Sphaerotilus montanus: one gene and its partner. The protein of the gene in region 1 binds, or shares a complex with, the protein of each later gene. Links are inferred from orthologs where the notes say so. Each region holds a gene or a part of one and is shown on either strand. Other genes may lie near its edges.

Region 1 (10,210 bases):
ACTTTCTACGACATGCTCCGGGGTGCCTTCACGGGTCAGGATGCGAAACAGTTCCTGTTCTTCACGCGAACACCCAGTGGCATCCAGGCGGGGAAGGCATTCCTGGAGCGGTTGAAGGAACGCACCGAGGGCCGTGACAAGGAGATCTCGGTGAGCGCATTCTTCGCCCAGTTGGAGGCGCTGCACTTGTGGGGGCAGAAGGCGCCAGCCGATCTGTCAGTGATCCAGCAGCCTGTGCTGGTGGTCAATGGTGACGACGACCGGATGGTCCCGACGGTCAACACGTACGATCTGGCACGGCGGCTGCCGAACAGCCGACTGGTCATCTATCCCGATGCCGGACACGGCGGGATCTTCCAGTTTCACGCCGACTTTGTCCGCAGCACGCTCGACTTTCTAGGCCGTTGACCAGACTGGCCTCTGCGTCAGTCAAGAGGCAGCGGACGGCGACTCGAAGATGGCGCAGGTGGTGGTCGCATGGGCGTACAGCTTCCCGTCAGGGCCGACGATTCGCGCTTTCGACGTGCCGATCTGGCGGCCGACATGCAGGGCAGTGGACGAACGAACAACGAGAGCAGGCGCGTATCGACGCCGACGGCTGGGCGGGCGTGATGACCGTACCGCGCGCGCTGTCGCTTGATGCGCGAGGCCGGCTGAACCTGTGCCCGGTGGCCGAAATCGCGGCGCTGCGCGAGGCGCTGGTCGACGTGGCCACGAGCGGCGCCCAGCGCGGGGTCGTGGCCACCTTCGCCGGCCGCCACCTCGACATCGAGGCGACGTTCACGATCCGTTTGGTCAATGACAGCCAGAAGCTCGGCCTGACGGTGCTGGCCTCGCCTGACGGCAGCGAGGTGACGCGCATCGTCTTCTGGCCCGATGCCCGTCGCCTGTCGATCAAGCGCGCGCGCAGCTCGACCGATGCCCTGGTGCGTCGGCAGGATCTGCACGGGACGCTGGTACTCGAAGAGGGCGAGGCACTGCGCCTGCGCGTGCTGCTCGATGGCAGCGTGCTGGAGGTCTACGCCAATGACCGGCTCGCCCTGGCCACCCGCGTGTACCCCGTCAGCGAGGCGAGTGTGCTGGGGTCGGTGTTTGTCGAAGGCGAGGTGGACGTGGCGCTGCAGGTCTGGGCGATGGGCAGCCTCCACGAAGGGCCGCGCAGCGCGCTGACACGGCCGCTAGTGACGCTGCCCAGGCCGACCCCGGACTAACGCCCGGCCTCGGCCAGCAGGTTGCGCGCCCGCTCCTCGTGCTGCTCGATCTCTTCGAGCGTGACGCGGATGTCCTCCATCTGTTGCACAAGCTGGTCGCGGTGCGCCTGCAGGATGGCCAGGAAGGCGTTGAGCTGCTGCGCCGTGTCCGAGGGCGACTCGTACATGTCCACCAGCTGCTTGATCTCCTGCAGGCTCAGGCCGAGCCGCTTGCCGCGCAGCGTGAGCTTGAGCCGGGTGCGGTCGCGGTGGGTGTAGACGCGGTTGCGGCCGTCGCGGGCCGGGGTGAGCAGGCCCATGTCCTCGTAGAAACGGATCGCGCGCGGGGTGATGTCGAACTCCTGCGCCAGCTCGGTGATGGTGTAGGTCACCTGGGAGACATCGCGGGCGTCCGGGGTCGAGCGGTCGAGGGTGGTCATGGATACACTGCCGTTGACGTAAACGTTAATCACTGGAACGAACGCCAGTCTACCCAGTCCCGTCCCCGGAGCCCCCATGGCGAACCCTCAGGAACACGAACTCACCTATGTGCTGGGCGACACGCTGCCCGCGGCTGGTCACACGCTGGAGATCGCGCCGGGCGTGCGGTGGCTGCGCATGGGCCTGCCCTTCGCGCTGGACCACATCAACCTCTGGCTGGTGCGCGACGAACTCGACGGCCGCCAGGGCTGGACCATCGTCGACTGCGGCATCGCCAATGACGCCACGCGCGCCGCGTGGGAGCGCATCTTTGCCGAGGAGCTGGACGGACTGCCCGTGCTGCGTGTCCTCGTCACCCACATGCACCCGGACCACATCGGCCTGGCGCACTGGCTGACCACGCGCTGGAGCACGCCCGAGTGGCCCTGCCGGCTGTGGATCAGCCTGTCGGACTGGAACGCGGCGCGCATGGCGTCGATCTCGACCACCGGCTTCGGCGGCGAGGCGGCAGCGGCCTTCTTCGGCAGCCATGGCGTGACCGATCCGGCCGCACTCGACAAGGTGCGCCAGCGCGGCAACTACTACGCCAGCATGGTGCCTGCCGTGCCACAGCAGTTCCGCCGGATGATGGAAGGGCAGCGGCTGACGATGGGCGGCCATGTCTGGACCTGCCACGCCGGCTTCGGCCATGCGCCGGAACACATCAGCCTGCACTGCGAGGCGCTCGGCGTGCTGATCTCGGGTGACATGGTGCTGCCGCGCATCTCGACCAACATCAGCGTCATCGACATCGAGCCGGAGGCCGATCCGCTGCCGCTGTACCTGGCATCGATCGAGCGCATGCGCCGCTTGCCGGCCGACACGCTGATCCTGCCGGCCCACGGCAAGCCTTTCCGCGGTCTGCATCCCCGCATCCAGCAACTGCAGGACCACCACACCGACCGCCTCGCCGACGTGATGGCCGCCTGCGCGGTGCGGCCGCACTCGGCCTTCGAGATCCTGCCGGTGCTGTTCAGGCGCGAACTCGACCTGCACCAGCTCACCTTCGCGATGGGCGAGGCCATCGCCCACCTGCACGCGCTGTGGCTGGACGGCGACCTGAAGCGGGTGCGTCAGGCGGACGGAGTCTGGCGCTTCGGCGTGGTCTGAGTCGCTGGGGAGGCCTTGCGGGACGGGGCCTTCTTCTTCGCGGCCGGCAGCCCGACCCGGTCGACCAGCTCCTGCGCGAAGGCGATGAAGGCCTGCGAGCCCTTGGCGTTCGGGTCGAACACCACGCCGGGCAGGCCGTAGCTCGGTGCTTCCGCCAGCCGCACATTGCGCGGGATGATGGTCTGGAACACCTTCTCGCCGAAGTGCGCCTGCAGCTGCTCGCTGACCTGCTGCTGCAGCGTGATGCGCGGGTCGAACATCACGCGCAGCAGGCCGATGATGCTCAGGTCGCGGTTCAGGTTGGCGTGGACCTGCTTGATCGAGTTGACCAGGTCCGACAGCCCTTCGAGCGCGAAGTACTCGCACTGCATCGGCACGATCACGCCGTGGGCGCAGGTCAGGCCGTTGAGCGTCAGCAGGCTCAGGGACGGCGGGCAGTCGATCAGGATGAAGTCGTAGTCGTCCTGCACCTCGGCCAGCGCGGCCTTCAGGCGCCGGTCGCGGTGCTCCAGGTGGACGAGCTCCACCTCGGCGCCGGCCAGTTCGCGGTTGGCGCCCAGCACGTCGTAGCCGACCGGGTCCATCGTCTGCCGCGCCTCGCGCACGCTGGCCGAACCGAGCAGCACGTCATAGACGGTCTGCACCAGTGCCCGCTTGTCGAGGCCCGAGCCCATCGTGGCATTGCCCTGGGGATCGAGATCGACCAGCAGCACGCGCTGGCCGATGCGTGCCAGCCCGGCGGCCAGGTTGACGGTGGTGGTCGTCTTGCCGACGCCGCCTTTCTGGTTGGCGATGCAGAAGATCTTGGCCATGTGGGGGTGCGGGCGCTCGGGCCGTGGGTCGGGTCGAAGGGAGATCCAGGTCGGATCAGGAGCGTATCAGGCGCAGGCCGAATCCGATCATGCACAGCCCCGCGAAACGCTGAAGGGCCGTGCCGACGCGCCGGTGCGCGCGCACCTTGGCGGCGATCGCCTCGGCAAACGCGCACAGCGTCAGACACCAGACCGCGGTGATGACCGCGATGGTCACGGCCATCGCCAGGAAGGTGGGAATGCCGCGGTGCGTGGCCGGGTCGATGAAGAAGGGGAAGAAGGCCATGTAGAACACGATGGCCTTCGGGTTCAGCACGGTGATGAGCAGCGCCTGCCGGGCGTAGTGGTGCGGGGCGATCTGCACCGGGCTGGCGGATTCGCCGTCGCGGGCGATGAGCAGCTTCAGGCCGATCCAGCCGAGGTAGGCCGCCCCCGCCCAGCGCACCGCGTCGAACCACGCGGGATGTGCGCTCAGCAGCGCGGCCACGCCGGCCACCGCCAGCCACAGCAGGATCTGGTCGCCGACGATCAGCCCGAGTGTCGCTGCCGCGCCGCCCCGGAAACCGCCCTTGGAGGTCGCGCCCAGCAGCGCGAAGGTGCCCGGCCCCGGCAGCGCCAGGAACACGACGATGGCGGCGCAGAAGGCGCCGTAGTCCGCGATGCCGTACATGGTGGCTTCCTTCGGGTGGTCGATGCAGGGGCGCGTCTCAGCGCTGACGCATCCAGACGATGCAGCGCTCGGCGTTCAGGCCCGGCACCTGCAGCGGCTCGATGTGGAACACCTCGATGTCGGCGGGCAGCGCGGTGATCTCCTCGGCCGGGTGCTGGCCCTTCATCGCCATCCACACGCCGCCGGGTGCCAGCAGCGGGCGCGTGAGCGTCACGATGTCCGGCAGCGACGCAAAGGCGCGGGCGGTGATCAGCGGCCACTGCGTGTCGGTGATCGCTTCGACGCGGGTGTGGCGGGCCTGCAGGTTGGGCAGGCGCAGCTCGGCGGCGACCTGGCGGACGAAGGTGACCTTCTTCTGCACGGTGTCGACGCAGGTGACGGTGATGTTCGGCTGGGTGGCCGCGATGACGACGCCGGGCAGGCCGCCGCCGCTGCCGACGTCCAGCACGGTACTCCCCCCGTCATTCCCGCGAACGCGGGAACCCACTTCCACCAGATGCCGCCGCATCGGCGCAATCACCGCCAGGCTGTCCAGCAGGTGGTGCGTCAGCATCTGCGCCGGGTCGCGCAGCGCGGTCAGGTTGTAGACCTTGTTCCAGCGCGCCAGCAGGTCGAGATAGCCGAGCAGCCGATCGGCCTGCGCGTCATCCAGCGGGCAGCCGAGCGCTTCGGCCCCGGCGATCAGGTCATGCCGCATGTGCGAACCCCTGCATCCGGTGTTTCTTCAGGTGCACCAGCAGCAGCGAGATCGCCGCCGGCGTGACCCCCGAAATCCGCGACGCTTGCCCCAGCGTTTCCGGCTGGTGGCGCGCGAGCTTCTGGCGCACCTCGATCGACAGCGCGGTGACCTGCGCATAGTCGAGGTCCTTCGGCAGCTTCAGGTGCTCGTAGGCGCTGGCGCGCTGCACTTCGTCGTTCTGCTTGTCGATGTAGCCGGCGTACTTGGTGGCGATCTCGACCTGCTCGATCACCGCATCGGCCAGCGTCTCGCCCAGCTCGGCCTGCAGTGTTCCACGTGAAACCACGGCGCCCGGGTTGGCGATGGCCAGCAATTCGGCCAGCGTGTCGAAGGTGATGCCGGGGCGGCGCAGCAGGTCGGTGAGGTTGTACTCGTGCTCGATCGCCTTGCCGAGCAGGCGTTCACCGTCCGCCGCCGGCAGCGTGGCCGGGCGCACCCAGGTGCTCTTCAGCCGCTGCGTTTCACGTGCCACCGCGTCCCGCTTGCGGTTGAACGCATCCCAGCGCGCGTCGTCCACTAGCCCGACGTGGCGGCCGAGTTCGGTCAGGCGCATGTCGGCGTTGTCCTCGCGCAGCTGCAGGCGGAACTCGGCGCGGCTGGTGAACATGCGGTAGGGCTCGGTCACACCCTTGGTGATCAGGTCGTCGACCAGAACGCCCAGATAAGCCTGGTCGCGGCCGAAGGTGAGGGTGCCCTTGCCCTGGACCTGCAAGGCGGCGTTGGCGCCCGCGTAGAGGCCTTGCGCGGCCGCTTCTTCGTAGCCGGTGGTGCCGTTGATCTGGCCGGCGAAGTACAGCCCGCCGATCGCCTTCGACTCGAAGGTGTTCTTCAGCTCGCGCGGGTCGAAGTAGTCGTACTCGATCGCGTAGCCGGGGCGCAGGATGTAGGCGTTCTCCAGCCCGGCCATCGTGCGCACAGCGGCGAGCTGGATGTCGAAGGGCAGGGAGGTCGAGATGCCGTTCGGGTAGAACTCGTTCGTCGTCAGGCCTTCGGGTTCGAGGAAAATCTGGTGCGAGTCCTTGTCGGCGAAGCGGTTGATCTTGTCCTCGATCGACGGGCAGTAGCGCGGGCCGACCCCTTCGATCACGCCGGTGAACATCGGGCTGCGGTCGAAGCCGGTGCGCAGGATGTCGTGGGTCTGCTGGTTGGTGTGCGTGATCCAGCAGGGAACCTGGCGAGGGTGCTGCGCGGCATTGCCGAGGAAGCTGAACACGGGCACCGGGTCGAGGTCGCCGGGCTGCTCGACGCACTTCGAGAAGTCGATCGAGCGGCCGTCGATGCGCGGCGGCGTGCCGGTCTTCAGGCGCGCTTGCGGCAGCTTCAGCTCCTTCAGCCGCGCCGACAGGCTCACCGCCGGCGGATCGCCCGCGCGGCCGGCCGGGTAGTTGTTCAGGCCGACGTGGACCTTGCCATCGAGGAAGGTGCCCGCCGTCAGCACCACCGCCGCGGCGCGGAAGCGGATACCGATCTGCGTCACGGCGCCGACCACGCGGTCACCTTCGACCATCAGATCGTCCACCGCCTGCTGGAAGATCCACAGGTTCGGCTGGTTTTCCAGGCGGTGGCGGATCGCGGCCTTGTAGAGGATGCGGTCGGCCTGCACCCGGGTGGCGCGCACGGCCGGGCCCTTGCTCGAATTCAGGATGCGGAACTGGATGCCCGACTCGTCCGTCGCCGCCGCCATCGCGCCGCCGAGCGCGTCGATTTCCTTGACCAGATGGCCCTTGCCGATCCCGCCGATCGACGGGTTGCAGCTCATCTGGCCGAGGGTCTCGATGTTGTGGGTGAGCAGCAGCGTGCGGCTGCCCATGCGGGCCGCGGCGAGGGCCGCTTCGGTGCCGGCATGGCCGCCGCCGACGACGATGACGTCAAATGTTTCGGGGTAGAGCATCGGGCGCTCCATGTGAAGACCGGGGGGTCCGCACGGGGCGCGCGGACAAACCCCGATTTTAGTTTCGTGCGGCCACGGCGCGTGCGTACAGCGCAGAGACCGCTTCCGGCACCATGCGGCTCAGCGCGTCGCGGGCTTCCGACGAGGCGATCATCTCCACCTGCTCCGGCGTCATGCTGTCCGGGTCGCCGCCGAGCAGGATGATCGGGGCGAGCTGGTCGGCCAGTTCCGGATCGTCGAACATCGCGTTCCAGTGGTCCGGCGTCAGCGCCGCAGCGTGCAGGAAACCGATGCACCACAGCTCCGCGTCGACCACCACGTCCGAGGCGTCGTCGCTGCCGGGGATCTCGGCGATGCCGAACAGCGGCTCCAGCGTGTCCGGACCTTCCTTGAGCTGGCGGTCGATCGAGGCGAGGTGGCGCAGCGCGAGCTGCACGACGCGCTTGGTCTGCTTGCCGCTGGCGAAGGGCGAGCTGTCCGGGTCGTCGCTGTTCCACAGGCCGGGCACCCAGACGTCGGCGTCGGGCAGCGTCGGCGTCAGCAGCAGGGCGGTGAGGTAGCCGTCGAGGCTCTCCATGTCCATGACCGACTCGTCCGTCGCGGCCGACAGCAGCAGCTGGTCGAGTTCATCCATCTCCGCTTCGGTCAGCGGCGGGTTGTCGAGGGCGGGGTTGTATTGGGGGTGTTTCACGTGGAACAGCGGACGGACCGCGGCAGATCTGGGAGGCGGTCAGTGTGGCACGATCGGCGCACCATGGAATGCCGTCCCCGCTGCGCTGCCTGCTGCATTGCGCCCTCGATCTCCAGCCCGATTCCCGGCATGCCGAATGGCAAGCCAGCGGGTGTGCCCTGCATCCAGCTCGATGAAGATCTGCGGTGCCGGATCTTCGGCCAGCCGGAGCGCCCCGCCGTCTGCGGTGGCTTGCAGCCGAACGAGGACATGTGCGGCGACAGCCGGGAGCAGGCGATGCGCTGGCTCGGCTACATGGAAGACCTGACGCGGCCGGACTGAAGTTGCGCCATGCTCCAGGGGATCTTTCAGCCCTGCCTGCCCTGTCTACCCGGAGTGTTCCACGTGAAACTGCACATCGCCCCCCGCGCCCCGAACCCGCGCCGCGTCCAGATGTTCCTCGCCGAGAAGGGCGTGTCGGTCGAGACCGTGCCGGTGGCGATCAACACGCAGGAGCACCGCTCCCCGGAGTTCGTCGCCAAGAACCCGGTGTCCCGCGTGCCCGTGCTGGAGCTGGACGACGGGCGTTTCCTCGGCGAGACCCGTGCCATCTGCACCTGGTTCGAGGGACAGCATCCGGAGCCGAACCTGATGGGGGTAGATGCCGAGGAGCGCGCCTTCATCGAGATGCACGACCGGCGCGCCGAGTTCTACTGTCTGCTGCCGATCGCGAACTGGATCCGCCACTGCCACCCCGGCCTCGCACCGCTGGAGCAGCCGCAGTTCCCCGAGTACGGCCAGTCGCAGGCCGGGAAGCTCCCGGACCTGCTGCGGGTGTTCGACGTGGAACTGGCGTCGCGGTCGTACTGGGCCGGCGAGCGTTTCACCATCGCCGACATCACCGCCTTCTGCGCGGTCGAGTTCGCACGCGGGCTGATGAAGTTCCGGCCGAGCGACCTGGGGCTGCTGCACCTGCAGGACTGGCGCGACCGTATCAACGCCCGGCCCAGCGCCAAGGCGGGAATGTGAGTCAGAACGCGCTGGCGTAGCGCTCGAATTCCCACGCCGAGACGTGGCGTGCGTAGGCCAGCACCTCGTCGCGCTTGAGCCGCAGGAACTCGCCGGCCAGCACTGGCCCGAGCGCGCCGCAGACCACCGCGTCGGCTTCCAGCGCGTCGAGCGCCTGGTCGAGCGACTGCGGCAGCAGCGCGATGCCGCGGGCGCGGATCTCGGCCAGCGACAGCGCGAAGAGGTCCTCGCTGCAGTCCGGCCCGGGGTCGAGCTGGCGGTCGATGCCGTCGAGGCCGGTAGCGATCAGCGCGGCGGTGGCGAGGTAGGGATTCGCGCTCGCGTCCGGCACGCGCCACTCGAAGCGGCCGGGCAGCGTGCGGACCATCGCGGTGCGGTTGTTCGGGCCGTGCGTGACGTAGGCCGGCGCCCAGCTGGTGCCGGAGAGCGACTCGCCGACGACCAGCCGCTTGTACGAGTTCACCGTCGGCGCCGCCAGCGCGCAGAGCGCTGCGGCGTGGTGCAGCACGCCCGCGATGAAGTGCCGACCCAGCGCGGAGAGGTTCGCGCCCGGCGGATCACCCGCGCCCGTGTCCGGCTGGAACACGCAGCGCGCAGCGTCACCTTCGCCGTTCCACAGCGACACGTGGAAATGCAGCCCGCTGCCCGGCTGGTTTGCAAACGGCTTGGGCATCATCGAGAACACCATGCCGCGCGCCTCGGCCAGCGCGTGCGCGGCGAGCTTGAACAGCATCACGTGGTCGGCGCTCGCCAGCGCTTCGTCGTAGGCGAAGTTGACTTCGTACTGGCCGTGGGCGTCCTCGTGGTCCAGTTGCAGCACGTCGAGGCCGGCGTCGGTCAGCACCTGCCGCAGCGCTTGCAGGAAGTCGAACTGGCGCGGCAGCGACTTCAGGTCGTAGGACGGTTTGTCGAGCCGGTCGCCGTCATCGGCCGGGAGCCAGCGGCCCTCCGGCGTGTGGCGCAGCAGGAAGAACTCCGGCTCGATCCCCGTGCGCAGCGACCAGCCGCGTGCGGTCAGCTGGCCGATGGCGCGGCGCAGCACCTGCCGCGGGCAGGCCTCGAACGGCGTGCCGTCCACGAAGCCGTCGCCGACGATGCGCGCCACGCCGGGCATCCACGCCAGCGGCTGCACCGTGGCGGCGTCCCCGCGGGCGTAGAACTCCGAGCGTGGTCCCGTGCGCGGCAGGCCCGTGCCCCAGATCGACGGGCCGGCAAAGCCCGCGCCATCGCGCAGCACGCCGTCCAGGTGCGCCAGCGGGACGAGCTTGCCCTTGGCGGCGCCGTGCAGGTCGGTGAACTGGACGAGCAGGGTGTGGATGCCCTGGGCGTGCAGGCGGGGGAGCAGATCGGTCGCGTTCGGCATGGAACGCAGTGTCGCGTGTCAGTCGCGCCGCAGCAACCGCACGTGCATGGGGCGGGTGAACTGCGCGCCCAGCGGGCCGCAGTGGGGCGCGAACCGGGCGCGCACCGCGGCGATCTTCGTGTCGTCCAGCCGGTGGTCGGCATAGGTGGGGCGCATCATGCGCTGCTCGAACTCGGGGAAGTCCCGGAAGGCGACCGGTGTGTCGAAGCGGCACTCGGACACCTGCGACCACCGGCCTGTGCGCAGTGCGGTGTCC
Region 2 (7,259 bases), 630 kb from region 1 along the record:
ATGCGCCCGCGGGTGTTGGACGGCGCCATCGGGGGCGGCACCGTCGGGATGATGATGGTCGGCGCGCCGCCCAGGAAGGCGCTGGAGCCGGCGGCGGCCCCCGCGCCCGGATGGGCGCTGCTGGTGGCGGGGGCGGGCGGTGCGGCCACGGGCTGCGGTGCGGCGGCCGCTTCTGCCGCCTTGGTGCCGGCGACACGCTTGCGCCGCGAGGCCACGGCCGCCGAGGCCTTGGCCAGCGCGGACGCGGCGGAGATCGCGCTGCTCGACGCCGGGACCACCGTGGCCACCGGTGCGGCGGCGGGTTCGGGGGGAGGCTCGGCGGGCACTTCGGCGGGCACTGCGGGCGCGGCGGCGGCCGGGCTGCGGCGCGACGGTGCACGGGCCGCCGGCGTCGGGCCGGGCATGGTGGCAGGCGGAGCCGGGTGGCCGGCGACGGGCAAGGTCAGCAATTCATGCAGCCCCGGCATGCCGGAGGGCGTCCGGCCCGTCCGGAACGCCGGTGTCGTGTCGGGTGTGGGCGGCAGAAGACCGGCGGCGTTGCTGTTCAGACCCACCGCGCGCGAGCGGGGACGGGGCGTGCTCGCTCGCGCGGTGCCCGGTGCGGCCGAGGCCATGTCGGCCGGCAGGGGCAGGAAGTCGATCATCGACATCTGCACCGGTGTCGCGGGCGGCGGGGGAGGGGGCTCGGGGGTGTGCGGTGCAGGTGCAGGCACAGGGTCGCCGCCACTGCCCAGCGACAGCTCCAGCCGCACCGGCTTGCCGGCGATCTCGCTCAGCAGCCGCTCGATCCGCGCCGCGAACTGCGAGCGGATCCAGTCCATCTTGAACCGGTTGGGAACACGCAGACCCACGAGGTAGCCTTCGCCGGCCGCCGACACCTGGGCGGGCGGCAACGGGCGAAACCACGTGTTGAACTGCTGTGCCGGCAGCTCGGCGGCGAGGCGCTCACAGCCTCGTTGCCACAGGTCCAAATGCATGTTCTAAAAATTGTGGACAACCTCAGGAGAAGGGGCGCGATTGTATCGACATCAGGCAACCCCGGGTTGCGGTTATCCACAGTTTTGGGCGAGGGGTCAATCCCCGCGCGCGGCCAGTGCGTGTGTAGCAAGTCGTTGACTTTCAAGGGAGTTTTTGCTGTAATCGTGGGTTTCCCGAATTGGGGTGCCAGAGGGGTGCCCAATCGGAACAGGCTCAAGACCGAGCCCAAGCCAAGGCTAGAGGATTCAAGATGAAACGCACCTACCAACCGTCGAAGGTTCGCCGCGCCCGTACCCATGGCTTCCTCGTGCGCATGAAGTCGCGCGGCGGCCGCGCTGTGCTGAATGCACGCCGCGCCAAGGGCCGCAAGCGCCTGGCTGTCTGAGTTCCGGGGCGTCCAGCGCCCGTTGCGACGCGGTGAGCGCAACCGGATCCATGGTCCTGACGCCGCTGACCGGGGCTGCCCGGTTCGAGTCGGCCATGGCGGTTCGGCCCATCGCGCGCAGTGCCCATTTCATGGTGCACCATCTCGCGACAACAAAGTTGTCAACAGGCCACAAGCCGTCTCTGACCAGCTCGGGGGCTGTGGATGAATCTGTGGACAACTCTGTGGATGACTCTCCGGAAATGAACTTGCTGCGACTGGGTCTGGTGGTGCCGAAGCGACATGCCCGGCGCTCGGTGACCCGCACGCAGGTCAAGGTCCAGATCCGTGCCGGCATCCGGCGTCATCTCGATCAACTGGTGTCCGGTGACTGGGTGGTGCGCCTGCGTGCCCCCCTGGATCGCAAGCTGTTTCCGAGCGCCCGCTCGGAGGCGCTGGCGGCGCTGCTGCATGCGGAAATCGATGCGCTGCTGGGCGATGCCGCCCGGCGGGCGCGCCGCGCATTGGTGCCCGCGGTACCGGTCGGGTCAAGCTGACGCGATCCCTCAACCGTGCACAGTCGGCCCACCCCCAGCCATGTCCCACACTGACCCCCCGACGCTGCAGCACCGTGTCCGGGCCTGGCCTCGACAGGGGCTGATCGGCGTGGTCCATGCCTACCGCCTGGTGCTGAGTCCCTGGCTGGGATCTTCCTGTCGTTTCGAGCCGACGTGCTCCGCCTATGCGCTGGTCGCGCTGGAGCGCCATGGGGCGTTGCGTGGCGGCGCGCTGACGGTCGGCCGCATCGCGCGCTGCCACCCGTGGTGCGCGGGCGGGCATGATCCGGTCCCAGACCAGTCGCACCGACTGTTTTCCTCCTTTCGAAAGACACCTGTATGACCGGTATGACCGATACGCGGCGCGCCGTGCTGTGGGGCGTTTTCTCCGTCTCGCTCGTGATGCTCTGGGATGGCTGGAGCAAGCACAACGGGCAGCCGTCGATGTTTGCCCCGCCGCCGCCGGCCGTGACTGCGCCGGCTCAGGCGGGTGCGGCGGGTGTGCCGGCCGTGGCCGGAGCCGCTTCGGCGGCCGTGGCCGGCGTGGCCGCGCTGCCTGCGGCGACAGCGGGTGTGCCGGTCTCGCAGAAGATCGACATCACGACCGATCTGGTGCAGGCCACGTTCGATACCCGCGGTGGCTCCATCGTGCGCATGGCCCTGCCGCGTTACAAGGATGACCAGGACGCGAAGAACCCCGTCATGCTGTTCGACCAGTCGGCCGGGCGGGTCTACCAGGCCGACTCGGGCCTGATCCCCCGCATGGCGGGCGAGGCGGCACTGCCCAACCACCTGACGGTGATGAACCTGCTGCCCGGCCCGCGCACGCTGGCCGACGGGCAGAACGAGCTGACGCTGACCTTCGAGTCGCCGGACCAGGGCGGCGTGAAGCTGCGCAAGTCCTACACCTTCAAGCGGGGCGACTACGCGGTCAAGGTGCGCCACGAAGTGATCAACGGCACGGCCGCACCGATCGCGCCGCAGCTCTACCTGCAGCTTGCCCGCGACGGCACCGTGCCGTCCTCCTCGATGTTCATGGGCCCGACTGCCTTCACCGGCCCGTCGATCTACACCGACAAGGGCAAGTTCCAGAAAGTCGACTTCTCCGACATCGAGAAGGGCAAGGCCGACCACGAGAAGTCTGCCGACAACGGCTGGATCGCGATGGTGCAGCACCACTTCGTCGGTGCCTGGCTGGTCGGCGACAAGCGGGAACGCAGCTTCCAGACCAAGCGCGAAGGCACCAACCTCTATTCGACGTCGATGACGCTGCCGCTGGCACCCATCGCCGCCGGTGCGACGCAGGCCGTGGACGCCACGCTCTACGCCGGTCCGCAGGAAGAGAAGAAGCTCGAAGCACTGGCCCCTGGGCTGGAACTGGTCAAGGACTACGGCTGGGTGACGATCCTCGCCAAGCCCCTGTTCTGGCTGCTCGACAAGCTGCACGGCATGCTGGGCAACTGGGGCTGGTCGATCGTGGCGCTGGTGGTGCTGCTGAAGATCGCGTTCTACTGGCTCAACGCCAGCGCCTACCGCTCGATGGGCAAGATGAAGGCGGTCAACCCCAAGGTCCAGGAGATGCGCGAGCGTTTCAAGGACGACCCGCAGAAGATGCAGCAGGAAATGATGCGCATCTACCGCGAGGAGAAGGTCAACCCGCTGGGCGGCTGCCTGCCGATCTTCATCCAGATGCCGTTCTTCATCGCGCTGTACTCGGTGCTGCTGGCCTCGGTCGAGATGCGCGGGGCACCGTGGATCGGCTGGATCACCGACCTGAGCGTGCAGGATCCTTACTACATCCTGCCGGCGCTGATGACGATTTCCACGCTGTTCCAGACCTGGCTGAACCCGACGCCGCCGGATCCGATGCAGGCCAAGATGATGTGGATCATGCCGCTCGTGTTCAGCGTGATGTTCCTGTTCTTCCCGGCTGGTCTGGTGCTGTACTGGTTCGTCAACAACCTGCTGGCGATTGCGCAACAGTGGATGATCAACCGGCAGCTGGGCCTCAATCGCTGAGCTTGATGGGGGTTTTCCCGCCAGATCCGGTCGGGTTCCATGCACCGTGGAATCCGGCCGCGACAAGCCCCACACCTCGAAACGGTTGATGCAAACCGGGCCTTGAGACTGTCACATTCCCCGTGCATCATTCGTTTTGCGGGGTTTGACCCGGGAGTGTTGCAGCAGGCTTTGAGAGCCGCATTCGGGGCCGGGAGGCTCGCTGCAACAGTCTTGGCTCTGGGGGTTGAATGCTTTTGTAGCTGGCTCCCCTCCGCGCGAATCCGCAACGCCCTGTCCGGCTGGTCCGACAGGGCGTTTTTTCTGGGCGCTGCTCGGCGAGAATGCGCGCCATGCTCGCTCGACACCAGGACCCCATCATTGCCATCGCCACCGCACCCGGACGGGGGGCCGTGGGCATCGTGCGGGTGTCCGGCCGCGCGTTGCAGCCGCTGATCCAGGCGCTCACCGGGCGCACGCTGGTGCCGCGACACGCCACCTATGGCCCGTTTCTCGGTGTTGACGGCGTTCCGATCGACCAGGGGCTCGCACTCTATTTCCCGGCACCCCACAGCTACACCGGCGAGGACGTGCTGGAGTTGCAGGCCCACGGCGGTCCGGTGGTGCTCCAGCTGCTGCTCGCCCGCTGCCTGCAGGCCGCAGCGGCGGACGGCTCCTTGCCGGCTCTGCGCCTGGCCGAGCCGGGCGAGTTCACCGAGCGGGCCTTCCTGAACGACAAGCTCGATCTGGCCCAGGCCGAGGCCGTGGCCGACCTGATCGACGCCAGCACCGAGGCGGCGGCCCGCAGCGCGGCGCGCTCGCTCTCGGGCGCCTTCTCGGAGCGGATCACGGCCTTGCGCGACCGGCTGATCGAGTTGCGCATGCTGGTCGAGGCGACGCTGGATTTCCCCGAAGAAGAGATCGATTTCCTGGAAAAGGCCGACGCCCGCGGCCGGCTCGACCGGCTGGCCGGCCAACTGGCAGCCGTGCTCGACACCGCGCAGCAGGGCGCGCTGCTGCGCGAGGGGCTGAAGGTCGTGATCGCCGGCCAGCCCAACGCGGGCAAGAGTTCGCTGCTCAACGCGCTGGCCGGGGCCGAGCTGGCCATCGTCACGCCGATTCCCGGCACCACGCGCGACAAGGTCAGCGAGACGCTGCAGATCGAGGGCGTGCCAGTTCACATCATCGACACCGCTGGTCTGCGCTCGGACGAGGAAGCCAGTGACGAGGTCGAGCGCATCGGCATCGCGCGCAGCTGGGGCGCGATCGCCGAGGCAGACGCCGTGCTGCTGCTGCACGACCTGACCCGCTGCGACGACCCCGTCTACGCCGAGGCGGACCGCGCGATCGAGGCCCGCCTGCCGGACCGCCAGCGGCTGGTCCACGTCTACAACAAGGCCGACGCGGCGCCCGCGGACCGGGCTGCATCGGCCTTGGCGGCGCTGCCTGAAGGAAGCAGGGCGCTCGCGCTGTCGGCCCGGACCCACGACGGCCTGCAGACCCTGCGCGAGACGCTGCTGGCGCTGGCCGGCTGGCATGCCTCGCCGGAAGGGGTGTTCATCGCCCGTACCCGCCACCTGAAGGCGCTGCGGCAGGCGCAGGACCATCTCGGCCAGGCGCGTGGCTGGGCGGCGCAGGCCGATTCGGCGCTGGATCTGCTGGCCGAGGAGCTGCGTCTGGCCCACGACGCCCTGGGCGAGATCACGGGCGCCTACACGCCGGACGACCTGCTGGGTGACATATTCACGCGCTTCTGCATCGGCAAGTAGACGATGCCCTTCTGCTGGTGGACTTGTTACGATCTGAATCAGCGTCAATCCGGGCACTCTGGCATGTTCAGCGCTCGGATGGGAATGCCACCATCAGCAGGAGTGCGCCATGGGAATTGATGAACTGATCGAGGCTGTCCAGTCCTACCGGGCGGACGATGCCTTTCGCGCACGCCTGGACCTGGGACAGTGGCGCCAATTTGCCGCCTACCTGACGGCTTACCAGTTGCGCGCTGGCGACCTGCTCATCAAGCAGAACGACTGCGACCGGGCCGCCTACTTCGTCGGCCAGGGCACCTTGCAGGTCTACGTGAGCGGTGCCGCCCCCGGCACCAGCCGCATCGCCCTGATGCGCCCTGGCGCGCTGGTCGGCGAAACGGGCCTCTTCAGCGACCAGCCGCACTCCGCCAATGTCGAGGCGATGACCCCCTCCATCGTGTGGGCGCTGCACCTGCCGCGTTTCGAGGAACTCACCGCCCGTGCCCCGCTGATCGCCAACGAGGTGTTGCGGGCCGCCGGTGCGGTGATGGTGGCGCGGCTGCGCGCCAGTCTGACCCTGCGGATCGCTGTGGCGTGAGGCCGCGCGTCAGCGCTTGAGCAGGCGGCTTTCGGCCAGCGCCAGGGTTTCCGGCAGACCACTGAGCACCAGCACATCCCCGCCGGCCAGTACCAGATCCTCGTCGCCTGTGGCCACGACCTGGCCGGTCGCGCGGCGCACCGACACCACCGACACCCCCATCACGTGCAGCGTCAGGTCGCCCAGGCGCTGACCGACGCTCGGCGCGCCCGGCGGCAGGCTCACCGACTGCAGCCGCGCCTGCTGCAGCTCGCTGACGGTGTCGTCGTCGGCGCCGTGGAAGTAGCCACGCAGCAGGCCGTAGCGGGCGTCGCGCGCGTCCTGCGTGATGCGGATCACCCGCCGCATCGGCACGCCCACCAGCGCCAGCGCGTGGCTGGCCAGCATCAGCGAGCCTTCGAGCGCCTCCGGCACCACCTCGGTGGCGCCCGCCGCGCGCAGGCGCTCCAGATCGGTGTCGTCCGGCGTGCGCACGACCACCGGCACGTGGGCCGCGTGTTCGCGCACATGCTGCAGCACCTTCAGCGCCGAGGGGGTGTCGTGGTAGGTGATGACCACTGCCGTGGCGCGCGACAGGCCGGCGGCGATCAGGCTCGGCAGCTTGGCCGCGTCGCCGAAGACGACGCTCTGGCCAGCCGCAGCCGCCTGGCGCACGCGGTCGGGGTCGAGGTCGAGCGCCATGTAGGGAATGTGTTCCTGGTCGAGCAACCGGGCCAGGTTCTGGCCGCTGCGGCCGTAGCCGCAGATGATCAGGTGCGCCTCGGTGCGGATCGACTTCTTGGCGATCGTCGTGAGCTGCACCGACTGCATCAGCCAGTCGGTCGCCGACAGCCGCATCACGATGCGGTTGCTGCCCATGATGATGAAGGGCGTGGCCAGCATCGACAGCACCATCGAGGCCAGCACCGGGCTCATCCACTGTGCGCCGACCAGATGCACCTCGGCGCCTAGCGTGAGCAGCACGAAGCCGAATTCGCCCGCCTGCGCGAGGTACAGGCCGGTCCGGATGGCCACGC

The links.
Region 2: the proteins of mnmG (region 1) and mnmE are in contact, whole or in part, in a solved structure (PDB 9HIP), measured with the Escherichia coli proteins. The link is inferred for Sphaerotilus montanus from one-to-one orthologs.

The regions. Positions count from the first base shown.
Region 1 is NZ_JACCFH010000001.1:1,943,180-1,953,389, forward strand. The notes cover bases 4,421-7,313. They hold mnmG (tRNA uridine-5-carboxymethylaminomethyl(34) synthesis enzyme MnmG), read right to left. Parts: upstream 6,893-7,313; coding sequence 4,949-6,892; downstream 4,421-4,948. Other genes in these bases: rsmG (16S rRNA (guanine(527)-N(7))-methyltransferase RsmG), read right to left, coding at 4,421-4,959; BDD16_RS08790 (UPF0149 family protein), read right to left, coding at 6,951-7,313. In the rest of the region: BDD16_RS08750 (alpha/beta fold hydrolase), read left to right, coding at 1-408; BDD16_RS08755 (GH32 C-terminal domain-containing protein), read left to right, coding at 612-1,211; BDD16_RS08760 (MerR family transcriptional regulator), read right to left, coding at 1,208-1,630; BDD16_RS08765 (MBL fold metallo-hydrolase), read left to right, coding at 1,707-2,780; BDD16_RS08770 (ParA family protein), read right to left, coding at 2,744-3,592; BDD16_RS08775 (LysE family transporter), read right to left, coding at 3,648-4,262; more of rsmG, read right to left, coding at 4,300-4,420; more of BDD16_RS08790, read right to left, coding at 7,314-7,583; BDD16_RS08795 (YkgJ family cysteine cluster protein), read left to right, coding at 7,647-7,904; BDD16_RS08800 (glutathione S-transferase family protein), read left to right, coding at 7,968-8,591; glnT (type III glutamate--ammonia ligase), read right to left, coding at 8,593-9,954; BDD16_RS08810 (class I SAM-dependent methyltransferase), read right to left, coding at 9,973-10,210. UniProt on the Escherichia coli protein: NAD-binding protein involved in the addition of a carboxymethylaminomethyl (cmnm) group at the wobble position (U34) of certain tRNAs, forming tRNA-cmnm(5)s(2)U34.
Region 2 is NZ_JACCFH010000001.1:1,318,844-1,326,102, reverse strand. What follows is about bases 3,629-6,458. They hold mnmE (tRNA uridine-5-carboxymethylaminomethyl(34) synthesis GTPase MnmE), read left to right. Parts: upstream 3,629-4,250; coding sequence 4,251-5,666; downstream 5,667-6,458. Other genes in these bases: BDD16_RS05805 (monovalent cation:proton antiporter family protein), read right to left, coding at 6,253-6,458; BDD16_RS05810 (cyclic nucleotide-binding domain-containing protein), read left to right, coding at 5,776-6,243; yidC (membrane protein insertase YidC), read left to right, coding at 3,629-3,918. In the rest of the region: chromosomal replication initiator protein DnaA, read right to left, coding at 1-467; rpmH (50S ribosomal protein L34), read left to right, coding at 1,229-1,363; BDD16_RS05830 (ribonuclease P protein component), read left to right, coding at 1,414-1,899; membrane protein insertion efficiency factor YidD, read left to right, coding at 1,940-2,242; more of yidC, read left to right, coding at 2,248-3,628; more of BDD16_RS05805, read right to left, coding at 6,459-7,259. UniProt on the Escherichia coli protein: Exhibits a very high intrinsic GTPase hydrolysis rate. Involved in the addition of a carboxymethylaminomethyl (cmnm) group at the wobble position (U34) of certain tRNAs, forming tRNA-cmnm(5)s(2)U34.